One region of the Veillonella sp. LMAG:90 genome, then DNA from elsewhere that is predicted to be linked to it. Evidence: riboswitches for the same ligand, from Rfam matches in the RefSeq annotation. Region 1 holds a riboswitch; each other region holds the start of a gene.

Region 1 (2,270 bases):
CAACATCGGTACGACCAAAGTGACCGTAAGCTGCCGTCTGATGATAGATTGGACGGAGCAAATCAAGCATTTCAATAATGCCGGCCGGACGAAGGTCAAAATGTTTCTTAACGAGTTCGCCGATTTGCTGTTCGGAGATTTTACCGGTACCGAAAGTTTCTACCATGATGGATACAGGTTTAGCTACGCCGATAGCATAAGCAATCTGAATTTCACATTTATCGGCAAGACCGGCTGCTACGATGTTTTTAGCTACGTAACGAGCTGCATAGGCCGCACTGCGGTCAACTTTTGTAGGATCCTTGCCGGAGAATGCACCGCCGCCGTGACGAGCCATGCCGCCGTAAGTATCAACGATAATCTTACGACCTGTTAAGCCGGCGTCGCCTTGCGGACCGCCAATTACGAAACGACCGGTTGGGTTAATGAAGAATTTAGTGTTTTCATCAACAAAACCTTCCGGTAATACCGGTTTGATAACCAATTCTTTAAGGTCTGCTTCGATTTGTTCACGGGATACTTCAGGACCGTGCTGCGTGGAAATTACGATGGTTTCAATACGTTTAGGCACGCCGTCAACGTATTCAACAGTTACCTGAGTTTTACCGTCCGGACGAAGGTAAGGCAAAGTGCCGTCTTTACGAACTTTGGTCAATTGACGGGATAAGCGATGTGCAAGAGCAATCGGCATTGGCATGAATTCTTCGGTTTCGTTAGTTGCATAACCGAACATCATCCCTTGGTCGCCGGCACCGATTTTATCAAATTTATCTGCGCCGCCTTCACGAGTTTCCAACGCATCGTCTACACCCATAGCGATATCGGCAGATTGTTCGTCAATAGCTACATTAACGCCGCAAGTATCGCAGTCAAAACCGTATTTAGCACGAGTGTACCCGATTTCGCGAATCGTTTCACGAACAATATGATTAATATCTACATAACAGTTAGTGGAAATTTCACCCACTACATGAACTTGACCTGTTGTTACAAGTGTTTCACATGCTACATGTGCCGTTGGATCTTGCGCAATAATCGCATCAAGTACGGCGTCTGAAATTTGGTCAGCGATTTTATCTGGATGACCTTCCGTTACGGATTCAGATGTGAAAAATACATGTTTTTCAGCCATTTACCCTTTACCTCCATAAAAAAATTCCTCATCAGCCAAGCGATGAGGAATATAACCCCATCTTTCGGCATATACCGTCGGACTTAGCACCTTTTCACATGAATGGTTGCTGTAGCTTCACAGGGCCTTTCCCTCCACTACTCTTGATGAGACAAAAATTACTATTAATTTAATTGTGATAGTTTATATCACTGATTTATTATACTATGGAATTACAATTCTGCCAAGGCTGAAATAATTCGCTTAGCGACATCACTTTTTGTCATAAGTGGCAATTGCATAATTTGACCACCCGGATAAATAAAAGTAACTTCATTGGTATCAACGTTAAAGCCTGCATTTTGTTTGCTTACATCATTAGCTACGAGCATATCAAGATTTTTGTTAAGTACTTTTGATTTGCCGTACTCGATGACATTTTGTGTTTCCGCTGCAAAGCCGATAAGTTTTTGATGAGTTTTATTCGCACCTAGACCTTTCAAGATATCCGGATTCTTAACGAGTTTAAGCTCTAAGGTATCCATTTTCTTAATTTTGGTATCTGCCATGTTCTCCACGCGGAAATCGGCTACAGCTGCCGCCATAATAACGGCATCACAATCTTCATAACGACTGTTAACGGCTTCTTCCATATCGCGAGCCGAATCAACAGGCACAAATTCCACGCCATACGGCACCGGCAATGCGCTCGGTGCAGATATTAAAATCGTACGAGCCCCGGCCAAAGCTGCTTGTTCGGCCACAGCATAACCCATTTTGCCGCTGGAACGATTGCCGATATAGCGAACCGGGTCGATAGCTTCCTGCGTACCGCCGGCCGTTACAATTACGGTTTTACCTTCCAGCAAATCACTTTTCATCATATGGAAGGATAACCATTCCACAATCTTTGCCGGTTCCGGCAAACGACCTTTACCGACTATACCGCAAGCCAAGTGACCGCTGTCGGCTTCCAAAATATGCATGCCCAACTCGCGTAAGGTATTCATATTACGCTGTGTTATCGGGTTTTCATACATATTAGTATTCATGGCCGGACATAAGAAAATAGGCGCTTCGGTAGCCAATAGCTGCGTAGTCAACATATCATCAGCAATTCCGGCTGCCATTTTGCCAAGCACATTAGCCGTAGCCGGTG
Region 2 (2,270 bases), 720 kb from region 1:
GGCAATGGTGAAGTAGGTCCTGTAGCCGCCAAATTGCGTGCCGGTTATGAAAAATTATTGGCAGAAGGGTTGGCTTAATTAATTTATGAATACCCGAATCATTACGGGGACGGGATTATTATTGGCGCTGGCTTTGCTTAGTCAAAGTCTGCGCCTTATTATTCCGTTGCCCAATATGGTAAGTATGTTTTTGATTGGCTCCTTAGTGGGGCTTTGTATGTTGGTGGCGGCCATGCGTTACGGCTTGGCAAGCGGTCTTGGTATTGCGTGGGCAACGCCGGTGATTGCTTTTATGCAGGCCATGTTGCCATTTGCGCCTTTCGTGCCGCTCGTGGCGTTAGGGAATACGGTATTTGTAATACTTGGTTATTTACTTAAAAATCAGTCCGTATGGCTGCAAGCTCTTGTGTGCAGTGTGGCCAAATGCGTCGTTTTATATTGCAGTTTTGCCCTGCTGTTTGTAGGCTTTGCCGTGCCATATCCGATTGGACGGGCCGTTCTGTTTATGATGAGTTGGCCGCAGATTGTGACGGGCACGTTGGCTGTTGTAGGGGCGAGGTTCCTTTTGAATCACAGCTCACTGGGAGGCAATAAATAATCTTATAAATGGTTATATAAGAACTCTATAGGTAGCTATATAAAAGCCCTATAAGCTGTCTATGAGTCTTCTATTGACAGTCATTCGCTACAGTGTTATGATTTTATCACGCTAAAAATACATAGGTTCATCAAGAGTTGACTGAGGGACTGGCCCTATGAAGTCGCGGCAACCATCCGGTAAGGAACGGTGCCAATTCCAACGAAGCTAGGCTTCGACAGATGAAGAAACTGTAACTCTTCATGTGTGTGAAGAGTTTTTTTATTGTATTAAATATATTTCAAATAGAGAGTTAGAGAAAAGGAGAGCGATCACATGATTGAACTTACGCATATTAGCAAAGTTTATGACGGTCCGAATCGCGTAGAAGCGCTAAAAGACATTAGCCTATCCGTTAAAGAGGGCGAAATCTTCGGGGTTATCGGTCAAAGTGGGGCCGGTAAATCAACCTTGATTCGTTGTATTAATATGCTGGAACGACCTACATCCGGTTCTGTTGTAGTAGACGGTGTAGATCTTACGAAATTGAATGAAAAGGACCTCAGGGAACAGCGGAAAAACATCGGCATGATTTTCCAGCACTTCAATTTATTGTCGTCCCGTACGGTTTATGATAATGTAGCCTTCCCGCTGGAGTTGCAGGGGATGAGTAAAGCGGAAATCAAGGAACGCATTTTGCCGATTCTTGATATCGTTAAATTGGGCGACCGTTTGAATAACTACCCATCTCAGTTATCGGGTGGTCAGAAACAGCGTGTCGGCATTGCCCGCGCTTTGGCAAGTAATCCGAAAGTATTACTTTGTGACGAAGCCACGTCTGCGTTGGATCCGCAGACTACCAAATCCATCTTGGAATTATTGAAAGATATTAATGAAAAATTAAAATTAACTATCGTCCTCATTACACATGAAATGCAGGTTATCAAAGAAATTTGCGACCGCGTTGCCGTTATTGAAGGCGGCGTTATTTTGGAAGAAGGTCGTGTAGTCGATGTATTTACAGGCCCTAAAGAAAAGACAACGAAGGAATTCGTAGGGGCTATTATCAGTCATAAATTACCGGAAGAAGCATGGCGCCATCTCAATGTACAGCCCGATTGGAAAGACGGCTTACATCCGATTATTCGTTTGAACTTCACCGGGGATGTTGTGGATGAGCCGATTGTAGCGGGCATGATTCGCCGCTTCGGCCTCGATGTAAGTATTCTCTTCGGCGGCGTCGATTACATTCAAGACACGAGCTTTGGTCATTTGATTGTAGTGTTAGACGGTAACAGAGAGAATGAAGAGCAGGCGATTCAGTACTTGAATGAATTGCCTATTGGAAGCGAGGTGATCGGCTATGTCGCAACAAATCATTAATTTGTTGATTCAAGGTTTAGGCGAAACCTTGCAAATGACAGTTATCTCTACCATTGTATCCATGATTGTAGGGATTCCGCTCGGTGTTATTTTGGTAATCACCGGCAAAGGCCATATTATGGAAAATAAGGCAGTGAATGCCACATTAGGTTCGGTTGTAAATGCACTCCGTTCCATTCCGTTTATTATTTTGATGGTAGCGATTATTCCGCTGACCCGTATTATTGCCGGTTCCTCCATCGGGACTACGGCGGCTTGTGTACCGCTTACGATTGCGGCTATTCCGTTCTTGGCGCGTTTGGTAGAAACA
Region 3 (2,270 bases), 770 kb from region 1:
ACTACTCGCGGGATGTGGCACTGATCAAGGCAATGCCGCGGCCGGTTCTGACAAAAAAGTAACCTTAACCGTAGGTGCTTCACCGGTTCCACACGCTGAAATTCTGGAACATGTAAAAGACAAATTGGCCAAAGAAGGGGTAGACCTTAAAATCATCGAATTTAGCGACTACATCAAACCTAACCTCGCCTTAAATGATAAAGAAATCGATGCGAACTTCTATCAACATATCCCGTTCATGAAGAAGTTTGAAGAAGAGCATAATATGAAATTTGTGTCTGCCGGTGCCGTGCATATCGAACCGATGGGCTTATACTCCAATAAAATCAAAGACAAAAACTTACAAGAAGCCGTGCCAAACGGTGGTAAAGTGGCGATTCCTAATGACCCGACCAACACAGGACGTGCTTTACAGTTATTACAACAAGCCGGTCTCATTACGTTAAAAGACCCTAATAACATTTATTCCACTAAATTGGATATTGTTGCCAATCCTAAGAACTTAGACATTATTGAAGTAGAAGCGGCTCAAACACCAAGAACCCTTGATGACGTAGATATTGCCGCTATTAATGCCAACTATGCCTTGGGTGCTAATTTAAATCCATTAGCCGATGCGTTGTTCTTAGATTCCAAAGATTCGCCATATGCTAATTTAATTGCCGTTCGTCCCGGTGATGAAAATCGCCCTGAAATTAAAAAATTGGTAGAAGCTCTTCATTCTCCTGACACCAAACAGTTTATTGAAGAAAAATACAAAGGCTCTATCTTACCGGCATTCTAATTTGTTCTTCTTTTCTCTTTACAATTTTGTCCCCTCATGGTATACTAACGAAAGAATTAAATACGGACTGTTATCGAGAGTGATGGAGGGACTGGCCCTGTGAAATCCGGCAACCATTCGATGGTGCTAAATCCTGCGGTATATACCGAGAGATACGAAGTAAATGTAGGCGACTCGGTTTTACCGAGCCGCCTTTTTTATTCCGATACATTTCGTGCAGTTTTTCTATTTTGAGGAGGTAGAGACATGAAAAAATTATTTTCGTTAGCAGCCGCTGCTATTTTGGGGAGTGCCTTACTATTGGCCGGTTGCGGCAGCGACAACAACACATCCGCCGGTACATCCGGTAAAACAGTGATTACGGTTGGTGCATCACCGGTTCCACATGGTGAAATTTTGGAACAAGCTAAACCGTTATTGGAAAAAGAAGGTATTGAACTTAAAGTTGTAGAATTCACCGATTATGTAAAACCTAATATGGCTCTTAACGACAAAGAGTTGGATGCCAACTTCTTCCAGCACGTGCCATATCTTGAAAAATTCATCAGCGAACATAAAATGGATTTAGTATCCGCCGGTAAAGTTCATGTTGAACCAATGGGCGTTTACTCCAAAACGATTACCGATAAAGACTTAAATGCAGCTTTACCTAACGGCTCTAAAGTAGCAATTCCGAATGACCCAAGTAATGGCGGCCGTGCCCTTATCTTATTACAAAAAGCCGGTCTCATCACTTTGAAAGATCCTAACAACATTTATGCTACCAAAGCTGATATCGCTTCCAACCCTAAGAATCTTGAATTCGTAGAACTCGAAGCCGCTCAATTGCCACGCAGCTTGGATGACGTAGCTATTGCCGTTATCAACACTAACTACGCTTTGGAAGCCGGTCTTGATCCTCTTAAAGGTGCTTTATACTTAGAAGATAAAGATTCCCCATATGCTAACATCGTAGCGGTACGTAAAGGCGACGAAAATCGTCCTGAAATCCAGAAATTAATGAAAGCCTTACAATCTCCTGAAGTTAAAAAATTCATCGAAGATAAATACAAAGGCGCTATCTTACCTGCTTTCTAAGTCGTAAGATAATTTAAAAACAACAACAAATACAACTAACAACTAAAAGCCCGCTGAAGTGCTTCTCATCTGAACACTTCAGCGGGCTTTTTTTAAGTAGTGAACCATGTTTAAAGGAGCGTAAGCGACGCATAAACATGTGTGAATCTCTTAGTTCGCGGCGTAAAATTTTACGAAGTAAAATTCACAGCCGCCGAACAGGACGCATTTACAAAGTACTTAGTGCTCACCACATCACTCCAAATCTTTCGGTCCGAAGCTATGTGGTAACATTTCGTCCATGGTATAGCTTATAATCTGTCCTGCTTCATCTTCCAGCAAAATCTGCGGAATATCGAACTCTAACATCACCTGACGACAGGCGCCGCAAGGCATGCACGGATTACTTTTCAGACCTACAATGGCAATA

Evidence for each region. Region 1 has a riboswitch for S-adenosylmethionine ahead of metK (methionine adenosyltransferase). Riboswitches for the same ligand answer to the same signal wherever they lie in the genome.
Region 2: it holds a riboswitch for S-adenosylmethionine, as region 1 does, so the genes downstream of both, CCC71_RS04120 (methionine ABC transporter ATP-binding protein) here and metK (methionine adenosyltransferase) in region 1, are expected to answer to the same signal.
Region 3: it holds a riboswitch for S-adenosylmethionine, as region 1 does, so the genes downstream of both, CCC71_RS03860 (MetQ/NlpA family ABC transporter substrate-binding protein) here and metK (methionine adenosyltransferase) in region 1, are expected to answer to the same signal.

The regions. Positions count from the first base shown of each region.
Region 1 is NZ_NAND01000001.1:1,659,777-1,662,046, forward strand. It holds gene metK (methionine adenosyltransferase) at 1-1,132, opposite strand, end outside; SAM riboswitch class I at 1,187-1,285, opposite strand; gene coaBC (bifunctional phosphopantothenoylcysteine decarboxylase/phosphopantothenate--cysteine ligase CoaBC) at 1,345-2,270, opposite strand, start outside.
Region 2 is NZ_NAND01000001.1:939,848-942,117, forward strand. It holds gene dat (D-amino-acid transaminase) at 1-78, shown strand, start outside; gene CCC71_RS04115 (hypothetical protein) at 86-598, shown strand; SAM riboswitch class I at 723-826, shown strand; gene CCC71_RS04120 (methionine ABC transporter ATP-binding protein) at 914-1,960, shown strand; gene CCC71_RS04125 (methionine ABC transporter permease) at 1,941-2,270, shown strand, end outside.
Region 3 is NZ_NAND01000001.1:886,410-888,679, reverse strand. It holds gene CCC71_RS03865 (MetQ/NlpA family ABC transporter substrate-binding protein) at 1-784, shown strand, start outside; SAM riboswitch class I at 852-943, shown strand; gene CCC71_RS03860 (MetQ/NlpA family ABC transporter substrate-binding protein) at 1,031-1,861, shown strand; gene CCC71_RS03855 (cytidine deaminase) at 2,096-2,270, opposite strand, start outside.